2 regions of the Rhodococcus sp. NPDC056743 genome follow, and region 1 is predicted to be linked to the other one. Evidence: riboswitches for the same ligand, from Rfam matches in the RefSeq annotation. Region 1 holds a riboswitch; the other holds the start of a gene.
What was found. A riboswitch is a leader RNA that binds a small molecule or an ion and turns the genes downstream of it on or off. The one in region 1 is predicted to bind cyclic di-AMP.
Positions count from the first base shown of each region.

Region 2: it holds a riboswitch for cyclic di-AMP, as region 1 does, so the genes downstream of both, ACFRFQ_RS20925 (C40 family peptidase) here and ACFRFQ_RS25125 (transglycosylase family protein) in region 1, are expected to answer to the same signal.

Region 1 is NZ_JBHTZI010000011.1:166,530-174,021, reverse strand. It holds gene ACFRFQ_RS25150 (peptidase) at 1-72, opposite strand, end outside; gene ACFRFQ_RS25145 (DNA repair helicase XPB) at 173-1,831, opposite strand; gene ACFRFQ_RS25140 (hypothetical protein) at 2,448-2,573, opposite strand; gene ACFRFQ_RS25135 (helicase-associated domain-containing protein) at 2,661-4,985, opposite strand; gene ACFRFQ_RS25130 (hypothetical protein) at 5,046-5,234, shown strand; gene ACFRFQ_RS25125 (transglycosylase family protein) at 5,320-5,880, opposite strand; cyclic di-AMP (ydaO/yuaA leader) riboswitch at 5,888-6,106, opposite strand; gene ACFRFQ_RS25120 (YccF domain-containing protein) at 6,362-6,751, opposite strand; gene ACFRFQ_RS25115 (hypothetical protein) at 6,785-7,012, opposite strand; gene ACFRFQ_RS25110 (cold-shock protein) at 7,247-7,492, shown strand, end outside.
Region 2 is NZ_JBHTZI010000009.1:28,088-35,579, forward strand. It holds gene trpD (anthranilate phosphoribosyltransferase) at 1-709, shown strand, start outside; gene ACFRFQ_RS20915 (Lrp/AsnC family transcriptional regulator) at 714-989, opposite strand; gene ACFRFQ_RS20920 (DEDD exonuclease domain-containing protein) at 1,030-2,814, opposite strand; cyclic di-AMP (ydaO/yuaA leader) riboswitch at 3,340-3,517, shown strand; gene ACFRFQ_RS20925 (C40 family peptidase) at 3,533-4,108, shown strand; gene ACFRFQ_RS20930 (NlpC/P60 family protein) at 4,437-5,489, shown strand; gene ACFRFQ_RS20935 (hypothetical protein) at 5,559-6,929, shown strand; gene ACFRFQ_RS20940 (glycosyltransferase family 4 protein) at 6,975-7,492, shown strand, end outside.

The DNA of each region.
Region 1 (7,492 bases):
GGCCAGCAGCGAAGCTGTCAGTAGCGCAACGGCAGCGCCGAGACGACCGCGTGAACGTGTAACCGAGCGCAGCATGCGCGACTCCCCGATAGGCACAAGTGTGACAGGGAGCACGCTATCGCGATATGGACGTCCGTCCAGCTATTTAGTGAAACTTGTTACAGAAACGTGTTCAACCGATGGCTGGGCCCAACAGGTCGTCCGCATCGGTGATTCGATAGGCATACCCCTGTTCCGCGAGGAAGCGTTGACGGTGTGCCGCGTACTCGGCATCAAGCGTGTCGCGGGAAACCACGGAGTAGAAATGCGCCTGACCACCGTCGTGCTTGGGTCGCAGCAGTCGCCCGAGTCGCTGAGCTTCTTCCTGCCTCGATCCGAAGGTTCCCGAAACCTGCACGGCGACAGACGCCTCCGGAAGATCGATCGAGAAGTTCGCGACCTTGCTCACCACCAGTGTCTGGATCTCGCCGTTGCGGAACTGATCGAACAGGATCTCGCGCTCCTTGTTCTTGGTGGATCCCTTGATCACCGGGGCGTTCAGGGCCTCGCCGAGTTCGTCGAGCTGATCGAGATACGCACCGATCACCAGAGTCGGGGAATCCGGGTGCTTCGCCAGAATCGACTTCACGACAGCAATTTTGGTGTGCGCCGTCGAACACAGTTTGTAGCGCTCCTCCGGTTCTGCGACAGCGTACGACATGCGTTCGGCGTCCGTCATCGTCACTCGCACCTCGACACAATCGGCCGGCGCGATCCAACCCTGCGCTTCGATGTCCTTCCACGGAGCGTCGTAACGCTTGGGGCCGATCAACGAGAAGACGTCGCCTTCGCGGCCGTCCTCACGAACCAGCGTTGCGGTGAGGCCGAGGCGTCGGCGCGACTGCAAGTCTGCCGTCATCCGGAAGACCGGCGCGGGCAGCAGGTGTACCTCGTCGTAGATCACAAGTCCCCAGTCGCGGGAGTCGAACAGTTCGAGGTGCTTGTATTCACCCTTGGTACGACGCGTAATCACCTGGTACGTCGCGATCGTGACGGGTCGAATCTCCTTGCGCTCGCCGGAGTATTCGCCGATTTCTTCCTCGGTCAACGACGTGCGCGCGATCAGCTCTCGCTTCCACTGTCGACCGGCAACGGTGTTGGTCACCAGAATGAGTGTGGTGGCCTTGGCCTTTGCCATCGCTGCCGCGCCCACCATTGTCTTGCCCGCGCCACACGGCAGCACGACGACGCCCGAGCCACCGGCCCAGAACGAATCCGCCGCCATTGCCTGGTAATCGCGAAGTTCCCAGTGGCCTTCCTCGAAGGCGAGGTCGATGGGGTGCGCCTCGCCGTCCACGTAACCGGCGAGATCCTCGGCCGGCCAGCCGATCTTGAGCAGCATCTGCTTGAGGCGGCCACGCTCACTCGGATGCACGATCACGGTGTCGTCGTCGACCTTCTCGCCGAGCATCGGCGAGATCTTCTTGTGCCGCATCACCTCGGTGAGCACTGCGCGGTCGAGGCTGACCAGGATAAGGCCGTGTACCGGGCTCTTGACCAACTGCAGGCGTCCGTACCTGGCCATCGTGTCGACGATGTCGACCAGGAGAGGCTGCGGCACGGCGAACCGCGAGAACGAGACCAACGCGTCGACAACCTGCTCGGCGTCGTGCCCGGCTGCGCGCGCATTCCACAAGGCCAGGGGAGTGATCCGATAGGTGTGGACGTGCTCCGGAGCCCGTTCGAGCTCGGCGAAGGGGGCGATCGCCTGCCTGGCCTCGCCGGCGCGCTCGTGGTCGACCTCCAACAGCAGCGTCTTGTCGGATTGGACGATCAACGGTCCGTCGGTCACGGAATCCTCCTAGTGAAACAAACGCGGCAGCCACAGAGCGTTGCACCGTGTTGTCGGCTGACGCCAACCCTGCCATTGTCCTGTTATCGGAGCGCATACGCCAAGTGACGGCCGATACACAACGCAAACAGGGGTGCCCAGACCTGGGCACCCCTACGTCAACGTGGCACGGTTGACAGCTATTCCTGGCCCCCGTATTTCGGAGACATGGAAACTTTTTATTTCTGCGCCACTGCCGACTTTCGCATTTCCATCACGTGGGTTATCGCTTCTGAAATTCCGGAGCGATAACCGATATTCTTTTCGCTGTCCCCCGGAGTTGAATCAAGTTCGGATTCGAGTCTGGTTTGTATGCGATCGAGCGCATGGATCGTTCTTTTCACGGTGGGTCCTTTTTCTACGAACGACCCGATAACAAAATTCCGGGTCGACGAGCGTGTTCGTCGAGGACGTAGACCGTGGCCAGTGTCATCCCGGCAACGTATCCGCGGGACCGGGGATCTGTGCCTCGGCTACTGGATCTGAACTGGTCAAACGTCTCGTGAAGGTAGTCGAGTACGTCGGTCTCGGACTGCATGATGAATACTTCTCGCGAGAAATACGAAAGTATTTTCCGTCAGCTCCGCTTTCTCTTGCGGATCAATTCCGAAGAATCCGCTGCTTTTTCGCGCTTTTCCGCGCGGCGTTCCTTGATCGACTGAGCGGGTTTCTTCATATTCTTACCCGGCGCCTTGTCAGCCATTGTCGCTCCTCATTTTTCGAAGTGGCAATCACAAACTGACCTCGACCATACTTCATTTACAGAAAAAAGCCAGTTTGCTTTTTCCGATCACTTTTTTCCGGAGTCGACAGGGCTGACGGAGGTAATGCGATGCAGGGTGAACCTGCGCACGGCGCCGCTCGCCGGATCGAATGCGTCCAACTGTCCACCGCCCACGCTGACGGGGTCGACGATGCGATGCGTCGCCACCCCCTGAGCATCGACGTAGCCGATGTTGACGCTCTTTCCCTCACGGGCGGCAGACGACAGGAGTGCGATGGCGGCGGCATTGCTCTCCCGCGATCCGTCCGCGCGAACCCCGCCTCGGCCGGGTGTCGCAGCACGGTCGCCCGCTCGCATCGTTCGCACCAACGCGTCGAGTTGTTCGGGCGACGGACTCGACGGCGTTCGAGTCGCATGGCGCAAGCGACGATTCGGGATTCGAGCACCACGCGGGCGCAGATCGACGAGGGCTCCTGATGAATCCTCGCCCGCCGGCGCAAAGCCGGCCGCGCGAAGTTCGGCCAGAACTTCCCGCAGCGGGGCCTGGGACACGGCCACCGTGGGAGCGAGGGCACGCAAAGCCAAGGGCTCCGCGACGGGGGAGGCAAGAACCTCGGCCAGGAGAGAGGCGTCCTCGCATCGGATGAACGACGCCGCCACACCCGCCCGCAACCGGCCGTGCCTGCGGGCGACATCGTCGATGAGGTACGACAGTGATTGCGGTACCGGAGTTTTGGACTTCGAGCTGAACATGGTCTGCAGTTCCGTAGCAGTCAATCCGGCGTCGAGCGCCCGGCGGATGCTGTTCTCACTGATGCGGTACATGGACGCCGCACCGGCCGATTCGATATCGGCCACCAAGGTCACCTGCTCGAGCAAGTCCGGTACCAGCGGACCGGGAGCGACCAACGTCAAGTCGGCCTGCACCAGGATGTAGTCGATCGGTTTCGGCAGCGCCGCCGCCATTTCGGCTTCGGCGTCGCCGCCGTGCAACATCGCCCGGCCCGGTGAACTCAGCGCGCCCCGCGCGACCAATCCGAGAGCCGACGCCTCCGCCAGGGTGTTCTCGACTGCAAACGTCCGAAGCCGCCCGCTCCGTCGGGGATGACGCCACGCAAGCAGACGGCTGACCTCGGCGGGCGAGGCACTCTGTCCACTGTCGAGTTCGGCCAAGAGTCCGAGAATCGACGCCCGGTCTCGCGGTGCAGACGGCGCACGCCCTTCCTCCGCCAGAGCAGCGATCGGCTTGTCGGACGGATCGCGCATCCCGATCATCCAAGGGACTCGGGGGACGTCGATCCACGCCGACGCCAGGACCTCCCACTTCCGGGCCGTCGTCGAGTTGAGCCAACCGTCGACCGTCATCGTCGGAGTCCAGTAGTCGTCCGCAGTGTCGGACGCAGGCGCGGGGTCCGGGGTGCCGCTGGCAATCAGCCCGGCGGCGGCGAGGAGTTCGACCACAAGATTGAGCCGACTCTCGTCGAGATCCGCGGCCTTCGCGATCCGCCGCAGTTCACGCACACCGAGTCCACCGGCGCGCAGTGCCGGGGCCGGTGCGGCGCCCAGAACGGCAATCACGTTTTCGCTCTGGCGAACCAACTCGAGTGCTTCACCCGCGGCTGCCGCATTCACGTCGGCAGGTTTGAGTTTGTCGCCGGTGATCACCGGCGCGGTCAGTGTTGTCGGATCGAAGACCGGTTCGCCGCGAATGACCTGTCGTACCGTCGCCGGCAACTCCACCGTCTGCTCGTCCAGCCACCGGAGTAGACCAGCCGCCAGGAGTTTCTGCACAGGACGATCTGCGGGCGTTTCAGGAGCCGCGTCGCGGGTTCGGCCGATGGGGCTCGAGTTGGCCAGGGTCTCGAGCAGACCACGTTCGCGTTCACCGAGCGAATTGAGCGCCGCGGTGATCTCGGCTTCCGACATGGACTCGGCGGGTTCGAGAGCGCGGCCCAGTCGCCACGGAATCGTGTCGATGGCAGCCGGGACGATACTGATCGGATCCGTGCCCCAGATGAGCGCATAAGCCCGCATCTTCGCAAGCGACGAGTCGACTGCCTTCTTGGTGACCTTGCCCTTGCCGGTGAGGGCGCGTGCAGCGAGCGCGTCGTTCAACTCCGCGCGCGTCATGGGGGTTTCCTCGGCACCGGCGAGCGCCAGGAGTTCGAGAAGTCCGAAGTCCAGTGTGTCCAGCTCGTCGGCTGCTCTGCTGACCGACGCGCGTTGCTGCGCGCGTCCGCCGAGCACCACCATCGTGCTCGGCGGTGGCACTGCCAGATCCGGCCGCAGACGCAGCAGTTCCGTCAACTCGGCGTCAGTGCGCGCCGACAGCCATTCGGTCAAACTGTCGGCGCCGGAAGTGCCCGCCTGGGTGCCACGTATTTCGGTCATCAGGTATCAGATTAGAGACCTGGTATGTACGGCGTAACGGAGTCCTGTCAAAATGGCTTCGTGGCCAACAATTCGAAGCAGCACTATGTAGATCCAGGATGGCCGGAAACTGCAGACGGAGATCACGCAGTGACCGAATTGTCATCGACCCGCTCCGGTGGACTTTCACCGTTCGGCGAGGACACCACCTTCCCGTTACCGGTGGAGTCACTTCCTTACATCCACCCGTACACCGTCATCAACCGCTAAACCAGCTACGACGAAGGCCCGCACCGAATCGGTGCGGGCCTTCGTCGTAGCTGGGGGCGTTCGAGCGGAACGCGCAGTTCGCGTCCTACTTGAGGAAGGACTTCGCGGTGTCTGCTGCTGCGAGGATCTGGGGATCGACGACGATGCCGTTGGCCTCGGCAAATGCGATGGCCTGATCGATGGCGTCGGCGACCGGGTGTGCGACGGTCTGAGCGACCTGCTGCGCCGGTGCGGCGGGTGCGGCCGGTGTGGTGGCCGGAGCGGAACGCTGCGTTGCGCCGCTGCTCAGGCCGAGGCTGGAGGAGCAGGACGGCCAAGCGCCCCATCCCTGGTTGGCCAGCACGCGCTCGGCAACGACGATCTGCTGCTCGCGAGTCGCGTTGTTCGCGGTGGCTGCGTACTCGCCGCCGCCGTGTGCGTTCCAGGTGCTGGGGGAGAACTGCAATCCGCCCTGGTAGCCGTTGCCGGTGTTGATGGCCCAGTTGCCGCCCGCTTCGCACTGTGCGAGGCGATCCCAGTCGGAATCGGGGGCAGCGCTGGCGGTACCGGTGGCTGCGAGTCCTGCTACACCCATGATGGCGCCGGTGACGGCGACCTTGGCGACAGTGCGGCCTGCGGTGGTGGGCTTGCGATGGCGTCCGCTCATGATCGTGAATTCCTCTCCACACGCGCCTGCGAGGTCAGCTGTCGGGTTCGGGCTGAGAGGTTGCCCGGCCTCGCCTTTCCTGGCTGGAAAGGGTCTGGCTTCACCCCAAGGTTCGACTGTGTTGCTTGTCGAACCGGTGTCAGGTGGAGAACATTTCTGCTCTCACAGAGGACTGTGGGTCCCCCGTCCTTGTCCCTGGAATGCTCGAAAGTGGGAAGTTCCGGTACCCGCGGGACAAGGTTTGGCGCGGCGGGCCGGAGGTGGCCGGAGTTTCCCGGCCGGAATTCACGGTAACGGCTCTCACCGCTCATGTCACCATTTGATAACGCGGCGCGCCGAATGGGATACAAACCGGCAGCCAAAGCGCAGGAGACTCTTCCCAGGTAGTGAAGGATTCCGCAGTGAAGGGTCTCTTGTGGCTATTCCGTTATCCACTCGTAATGTGACGAAGGTCACACCGTTATCGGCGGGGGATTGGAAGCTAGGCGTAGTTCACGCGGTTGGCGTCGACGATCTCCTTGCCCAAAGGCATCAGTGAGATCGGAATCATCTTCAGATTCGCGACGGCCAAGGGGATGCCGATGATCGTGATGGCCATCGCCACTGCCGTGACAATGTGCCCGATCGCCAGCCAGATACCGGCGATGATCACCCAGATGACGTTGCCGATCATCGAACCGACACCGGCCGTCGGCTTGTCGACGACGGTCTTACCGAACGGCCAGAGGGCATAGATGCCGATTCGGAAGGCGGCGATACCGAAGGGGATCGTGATGATCAGAATGCAGCAGATGATGCCTGCGGCGAAATAACCCAAGGCCAACCAGAATCCACCGAAGACCAGCCAGATTACGTTCAGGAGAAGTCTCATGGTCGGTGACCTTTCGGTTGGGGTGATGGGAGATCAGCGGGCGCGACGACCCGCCCTCAAGGTGTAGACGATGGCCAGGAGAAAACCGACCGGACACGCCAGGGAGATCAGGTACAGCGCCAATCCGGGCGGTGTGTCGCTGAAGATGTTGATCGCGAAGATGGCGACGAGCGCGAGGAGTCCGATGAAAAACAACCCCATCGCGACTCGAAACAGGCCGTTTCGGGTGTCGGAAGTGCTCGGGTTCGGTTGAGTGTCCACAGCTACAAGGGTAGTGCCCAGCAAATGCGTGTGCCGAGACCGGTTCGTCACAGGTAGACTGTGAACCGACTGCGCGTCCCGTCAAGCAAGTTCGGGGCGCGTTCTTTTGCATTCTTCGACCGAAGGCATTTTCTTCGTCCGGAGTGATGTGAGCAGGACCATTGAGGCTCGTACGCGAGCCTTCCGAAAGTAGTGGGACGCACGTCCCAGACGAGTGATGAGCGGGTGAACGCGGTGCCTACCGGCAAGGTGAAGTGGTACGACGTCGAAAAGGGTTTCGGCTTTCTGTCGCAGGAGGAAGGGGAGGACGTCTATGTACGTGCGTCTGCCCTTCCTGAAGGTGTCGAGGGCCTGAAAGCAGGTCAGAAAGTCGAATTCGGCATGGCTGCCGGTCGACGCGGTCCGCAGGCACTGAGCCTGAAGGTGCTCGAGCCTGCCCCGTCACTGCGCGGCGCATCTGCGCAGCGACGTGAACCGGTT
Region 2 (7,492 bases), on a different contig from region 1:
CAACCGGGCAGCGTCGTCGAAGAGTGGCGGCGCCGACGTGCTCGAGGCTCTCGGTGTTCGGATCAACCTGGGTCCGGAAGACGTGGCGCGATGTGTCGACGAGGTTGGCATCGGTTTCTGTTTTGCGCCGGTTTTCCACCCGGCACTTCGTTTTGCGGCGGTGCCACGTAAGGAAATCGGTATCCCGACGGCCTTCAACGTGCTCGGACCCCTGACCAATCCCGCCCGGCCCCGTGCCGGATTGATCGGTTGTGCCTTCCCGAAGCTGATCTCCGTTGTCGCTGGAGTTCTTGCGCAGCGCGGTAATTCGGCATTGGTGGTTCGCGGCGACGACGGCCTCGACGAACTGACGACATCCACGACGTCGACGGTGTACGTCGTTGCCGACGGAGCCGTGCGTACCGTCACGTTGGATCCGCGAGACCTCGGCATCGAGCGGGTGCCGCTGGACGAATTGCGAGGCGGCGACGCTGACGTCAACGCTCAGATCGCGCGCACGTTCCTGTCCGGCCAGCCCGGCCCGGTCCGGGATGCGGTACTACTCAACGCGGGTGCGGCCATTGCGGCCTTCAACGGTGTCGGTGACGACCTGGAAGCGGCGATTGCTGCTGGAATGGCCTCGGCCGCGCTCGCTATCGACAGCGGCGCGGCCGCGGAACTGTTGCGTAGGTGGGCATCGCTCACCACGGCGTTGACAGAAGGCGCCTGAGCCGTCACTCACCGAGTGAGAACCCAGCCTCGACGTCGGCGCTGGAGAAGGACTGGAACGCAATATGGGTGGCGGTTCGCGTCACTCCGGGAACCTTGTTGATGCGGCCGGTGATGACCTCTGCGATCTGGGCGTGGTCGCGGACCCTGACCACTGCGATGAGGTCGACGTCGCCTGCGCAGGAGTACACCTCGCTGACACCGGGGATGTCGGCGACGGCCTGAGCCGTCTCCGGGATCCGGGCCGATTCGGCGTGGATCATGACGATCGCGTTGATCATGTCGCTCCTCTAGTCGCGCTGGGCAGTGCTGCGGTCGAGCTTATGTCCTCGTGTCGGTGCGTCCGTGCCAGGCATCACGACGGTTGTCTGTCGGCTCGGATTCGGTTCCGGCCTTGGCGAGTCGGCACCAGTCCTCCCAACTCCCCGCGCCGAATGCGGGCTCGGTGTAGCCCGACGAGGCGGAGACGATTCTGACGCCGTCCGATCCGAGCCAGCGCACCACGAGCGCCAGTTCCTCCGGTGGCGCTCCGCGAAGTGGTGAGTTGTCGGGAAGTGCGGTCTCGGCCGACGCGACGAGAGCGTCGACAACTGGCATGGGATGGGTGCCGGCACGGGCGAGGCCGGCGGAGGCGAGCCTGCCGGCGCGGATGACGGCCAATTCCCAGCCGCCTTCCGGCGCGGGTCGCGCCAGTACCAACTGATCCAGTGCAGCGACGGCGGCAAGCTTTTGGGTGCGTCGCACTGCTGCGGCAACTGCGGCCGTCCGGTCGCGCAGTCTTGCCGCGTTCTCGAACAGCGCGGTGTCCGAGAGTTGCTCGATGCGCTCCTTCATTCGCTGAAGAGGTGTGTCGTGTACGCCGGCGAAGAACTCTCGAACTTCTGCGACTGTGACTGCGTATCGGTCCGCGGTGTCGTCTCGAGGTGCCGGGCACGAGCTGAGTTCGCGTGCGGGGCAGGCAGGCCCGTGAACCGCGCCGTGGGGGATCCGCTTGGTGCAGGTTCGCAGGCCGGTGAACTCGCACACTGTCTCGGCGATCTCCTGTGCGCTCGCGCGCGAGGTGAACGGTCCGATCGAGTGTGGGGCGGGGGTACGCACCACGGACAGGCGGGGAAAGGCCTCGTCCGTGAGGACGATCCACCATCCGCGTTTGGGGAACTTGGAGCGTCGGTTGTAGGGCGGGGTGTGCGCAACGAGGAGTCGGAGTTCCCGTACGCCGGCTTCGAGAGCGTGAGCACACTCCACATGGTCGACCCGGGTGGCCAAGGCCACCATCTCCTTCATCCGGCCACGCGTCTCGGAACCGGTGAAATAGCCCCGGACGCGGCGGCGGAGGTCCACTGCCGTCCCGATGTACAGAGCTTCGTCGGACGGGCCACGAAAGAGGTAGACGCCGGGCCTTCGTGGGAGGTCTGCGGCGAAGGAACGTTTGGCGCGTTGGTGAGCCGAGATGTTGGGGAGATAGTCGATCAGCTCGCTGTAACTGTGTACGCCTTGATTGCCGACCCGATCTATCAAGCCGTGGAGCACGTCGACAGTGGCTCTGGCGTCGTCGAGCGCTCGGTGCGTCGGTTGGGTGGAGACGCGGAACAGATGCGCGAGCGCCGAGAGCTTCACGGAGGGGGCTTCGTCGCGGGTCAGGACACGTCTGGCGAGTTTGACGGTGCAGAGGACTTGGAACGGCGGCCACGGCCGGGCCGTGCGGGAGGCAGCCGCCTTGAGGAACCCGATATCGAAGGGAGCGTTGTGGGCAACGAGAACAGAACCCTTCGCGAACTCGAGGAAGGCGGGAAGGACGCGATCGATGCGCGGAGCATCGATCAGCATTGCGTCGGTGATGCCGGTCAGTTCCACGATGTAGGGCGGGATCGACCGCCCGGGATCGACCAGGGTTGCCATCTCGCCGAGTATCTGGCCGCCGCGAATCTTGACGGCACCGATTTCGGTGATCGAATCGGTGTCAGCGCTTCCACCGGTGGTCTCGAGGTCGACGACCACAAACGTCGTCTCGCTGAGCGGAGTGTCCAGTTCGTCGAACGACAGTTGACGGCCGATAGCCGGATCGGCGTCAGCGGCGGCGGCGGTGACAGCGTCGGCATGACTCACAGCGCAGGACAGTAGAGGGATGGTCCGACACGAATCGGCCACCGTGGCTGGAAGGACCTCCGAAAGTTGAATTCGGGACTATCGGGCGTCGGACACACTCCGGCATTTGGTCGCCCGTGACACAAAAGAGACGAGCGTCACAGTTGGGCGATTTTCGACGTTCGCCAGTGCCTTCGGTCCCGCCTTCGGGTGAGGTGGATCTGCCGGTGTTGCCTGCCGTGTGCCGACGTGTAATCCGCGTCGGACGAAAAGGGGCCTACCGGTACGTAAGTAGTGCTGATCTGGGACAAACCCCGGATTGCCGACCCTGATCGAATTGGTGCGATTCGTAAGAAGTGAGGGATGGCGTCACGGAAACCGGACGTATCGTTATCCCGTTGTGACCGTTTTGGCGTATCGAGCGCGACTGCGCGCAAATTCGGATGAATCGCGCGCGAATTCGGCGATGCGGTCGACATCGCCGCGATCATTTCGTAATCTTCCTGAGACCTAACGAAGTCTTGCCGGGCCACACAGGACCGGCATCGTCAGGAACCGCCTAATCGGGATCTCCGCGAGGAACCCGAACCGGGAACCCAAGTTTCACTGGGGTGAATCCCGCCTGGGGCGTAGCAAGCGTTATCGCTACGGACCACGCGGGTAGGGCTGATCTTCCCAGCCCGAACCCGTCAGCTAACTCGGTCGGCGGACGAATGGAAGAAATGGAGCACCCCTTAAAGTGGCGTCACAAAGTTTGAAGCGTTCGGCAACACTGGTTGTCGCCGGCGCACTTGCAGCCGGAGCCTTCGCTACCACCGCTGCGCCTGCCTCGGCAGACCCCATCACCATCCCCGGTGTCGGTACGTTCGACATCCCGGGCGTCTCGATCCCCGAACTTCCCGTGATCCCCGGTGTCACGGACAACCCCGCGTTTGCACCGATCGCACAGGCCGCACCCGTCGCTCCCATCTCCACCCTTGGTGAGCAGGCTGTTCGCGCCGCAGAGAGCAAGCTGGGCGCCCCGTACGTGTACGGCGCGGCAGGCCCGGACGCGTTCGACTGCTCCGGTCTGATCCAGTGGGCTTACAAGCAGGCCGGCCTGAACATCCCCCGCACGAGCTACGACCAGGCTGCTGCCGGTGTCGCAGTCGCACAGTCCGATCTCCGTGTCGGTGACGTCATCTCCTTCTACGGCGGATCGCACTCGGGCATCTACGCGGGCAACGGTAATGTCATCCACGCTTCGACCGCGGGTCAGCCCGTGAAGCTTGCACCCGTGTCGTCCATGCCGTACGACGGTGCTCGCCGCTTCTGATCCGGTGTCACTGATCGGGTACCTGTGAAGGTCGACCTGATCCACTTGAAAAGGGGCAGTTCCACTCTGCGCAGATGTGGGCCTCGAATCAGCTGATTCGAGGCCCACATCTGTTTTTCGGTTCTGGGGTCGGAAGCCGACGGGTTCTTCACACCGTTATCGCTACTGGCGAGTAGACACAAACGTATGCCATTCCGTAACCTGATCGAGACATTAGGCGCCGCGGACGGGTAGTGTGTGTAGTTGACATCTGGCTAACAGATTCCGACCCGCTCCCGCAGGTATCACCAGCAGGCATCACAAGACATGAGACGGAGAGTCGCGTTCCGTGGTTTCATCGAGTAAGTACAGCCGAGTTCGCATCGCACTGACGGTCGGTGCGCTGGCCATCGGGCTTGTCGCATTGCCCTCGATGCCCGCCACTGCAGACCCGGCGATCACGAATCCCACCGAGGCGCTCGAGAAGCTCGGTGAACTCGCCCGAGTGTCCGAGCAGACCAACGAGGCTTTGCACAACGCCCAGATCGATCTCGACGCGAAGACGTCCGTGCAGCTCGACGCGGAAGCTCGACTTGCCGAGGATCAGGGACGGTACGACGTGGCAAAGGCCAAGGTTGCCGAGGTCGCGCCCGCTGTGAACCGTATTGCGACGGCAAATTACCAGGGCGCGCGGACTAATCGGCTCTTTGCCTTGATGGTCAGCGATTCGCCGCAGCAGCTGCTCGATCAGATGTCCGCACTCGATGTCATCTCCAACGACGCGGCGGTGCAGGTCCGCCAGTTCAACGAAGCGACGCTCGACGCTCGACAGGCGGCGGATGCTTCGCAGCAGTCCGCGGATGCGGCACGAGTTGCGGCCGATCAGGCGAAGGCGCTCAGTGACGATTTGCAGCGCAAACAGAGTGAACTTCAGGCTCAGGTTGCCGAGGTGACCAAGGCGTTCGACGATCTGACCGACGCCGAACGTGTGCAGTTGAGCGGGTCGACCTTTCCGGACGGCGTCGACGCCGGCAAAATTCTAGCTAACTTGACTCCGGGGTCTGGCACCGCGGCATTGCAGGCCGGTTTGACCCGCATCGGTGATCCGTACGTCTGGGGAGCTACCGGCCCCAACGAGTTCGATTGTTCCGGTCTTGTCGTGTGGTCGTACAAGCAGATCGGCAAAACTTTGCCGCGGTCCAGCCAAGCGCAGGCAGCCGGGGGTACACCGATATCGCGTGACCAGTTGCAGCCCGGCGACATCGTCACCTTCTACAGCGACAATTCGCATGTCGGTATCTACGCCGGCGACGGCAACATCCTCCACGCGTCGACGTTCGGCGTACCGGTGAAGGTGGAGTCGATGGCAGGTATGCCGTTCTCGACTGCTCGCCGTTACTGACCAGCGCATCCTCGCAAGTGGCTCGGCCGCTGCGACTGGGGGTTCACTCCGTCTCCTACACTCGGCATCGTGTCGAGTGACCCCATGACGTCCCCCGGAGCCGGGACGAACCGCAAGCGCCGTTGGGAGTATCCAGCTCTCATCGCGCTCGGGTGTGCCGTCGTGGTGATTCTCGGACTGACCGTTGTTCTGACCGACACCCCAGGATCGTCCGAGCGCTCTGCTGCAGAAGCCGATGTCGCGCGAGTCAACGAGGTTCAGGCTCTTCTCGATTCGTGGGCACGCGCCCAGATGTCCGACGATCCGACGTCATTGGCACAGTTCGTAGACGCTGCTGCGACCCCAGGGTTGCTCGACGCAGAGATACGACGCGCCACAGCCGCTGGTGCACTGAGTTTTTCGGATTGGGCATACGAGGTCTCGCCGGGAACTCTTGTCGAGGCTTCCCGCACCGGGTCGCCCGAGGGCGTCACGTTGTGGGGCGCTCAGGTGATCTTGCGCTATGCACTCGACGGTGTGGACGCCGCGCCGACGCGTAAGTCCGTGTTGATGACGTTTGCGGAGCGTGACGGCGCGTGGTTCGTGTTCGCGGACGGCTCGATTGTCGACGTCCTGGGTTCTGCCTCGACCGGTTCGGAATTGAGCGTCGACTCGTGGCACGGTCCATGGGATTTCGGTCCACTCGCGGTTGCGGCCAACGCGGCGGAAGATTCGATAGTCGTCGGGCATCCCGGCCAGCAGGCATTTGTCGATGCGTTGGCTGCGGATCTCGACGGGGCTGTGAAGAATACGACGCAATTGTGGGGTGATGGCTGGTCCGAGCGTGCCGTTGTGATGGTCGCCGGTTCGCCCGAGGAGTTCACGGCGATGGTCGGTTCGCAACACGACGGATCGTCCATTGCGGCTGTGTCGGTGGCGGATACGGTGCGTGACGGGGCCAGTGAGGTGAGTGGCCAGCGCATCATATTCTCGCCGGCCGCCGCATCGCGCCTGACTCCGACGACGCGACAGGCGGTACTTCGCCACGAGATGATGCATATCGCGGCGCGATCCCAGACCCGGGACGGATCGCCCATGTGGGTTCTCGAAGGGTATGCGGAGTACGCCGGCAACCGCAGTTCCGGGCGGGCGGCGCGGGAGATCGCGCCGACCCTTGCGGCCGCGGTCCGTTCCGGTGACGTGCCCTCCGGGTTTCCCGAGGATTCACAGTTCGGGGGCGTGCCGGTCGTGAGTTCCCTTGCGTACGAATCGGCGTGGTCGATCAACGCCTATGTGGCTGATCGTTTCGGCGAACCCAAGCTGACGGAACTGTTCCGCTCGCTGTCCGTGGGTCCGTCGACATCGGAAGAGATCAACCAGCACATCGTCGACGTACTCGGCGTGAGCATTGACGACCTGCGCGACGGCTGGGCCGATTGGCTGCACCGCACACTGGGCTGAAAGGCCGCAGCGGGCGCCAACTCGCCCGTGCCTTACGGTGGACCAATGCGCCGGACCCTTTTGGTGACCAATGATTTTCCGCCCCGACCGGGCGGGATCCAGTCGTATCTACATACGTTCGCGAAGCACCTTCCAGCCGACAAGTTGGTTGTCTACGCGCCGCGGTGGCGCGGTGATTCGCACAAGAAGTTCGATGCCGCTCAACCTTTCGAGGTGGTAAGGCATCCCACGACATTGATGCTTCCGACGCCGTTTGTCGCCAGACGTGCCGCGAAACTGGTCAAGAAACATGATTGCGAGTCCGTGTGGTTCGGGGCGGCGGCGCCCCTTGCACTGTTGGCGCCTGTGGTCCGCCGGGCCGGTGCGTCGCGAGTGATCGCGAGTACTCACGGTCACGAAGTGGGGTGGTCGATGATTCCGGGCGCGCGGCAGTCGTTGCGGACAATCGGTGAAAACACCGACACGGTTACTTTTGTCAGCAAATACACGCGAGGACGTTTCGCGGCGGCCTTCGGGCCGCAGGCAGCGCTGGAGCATCTGCCGTCAGGAGTGGATACGTCTGT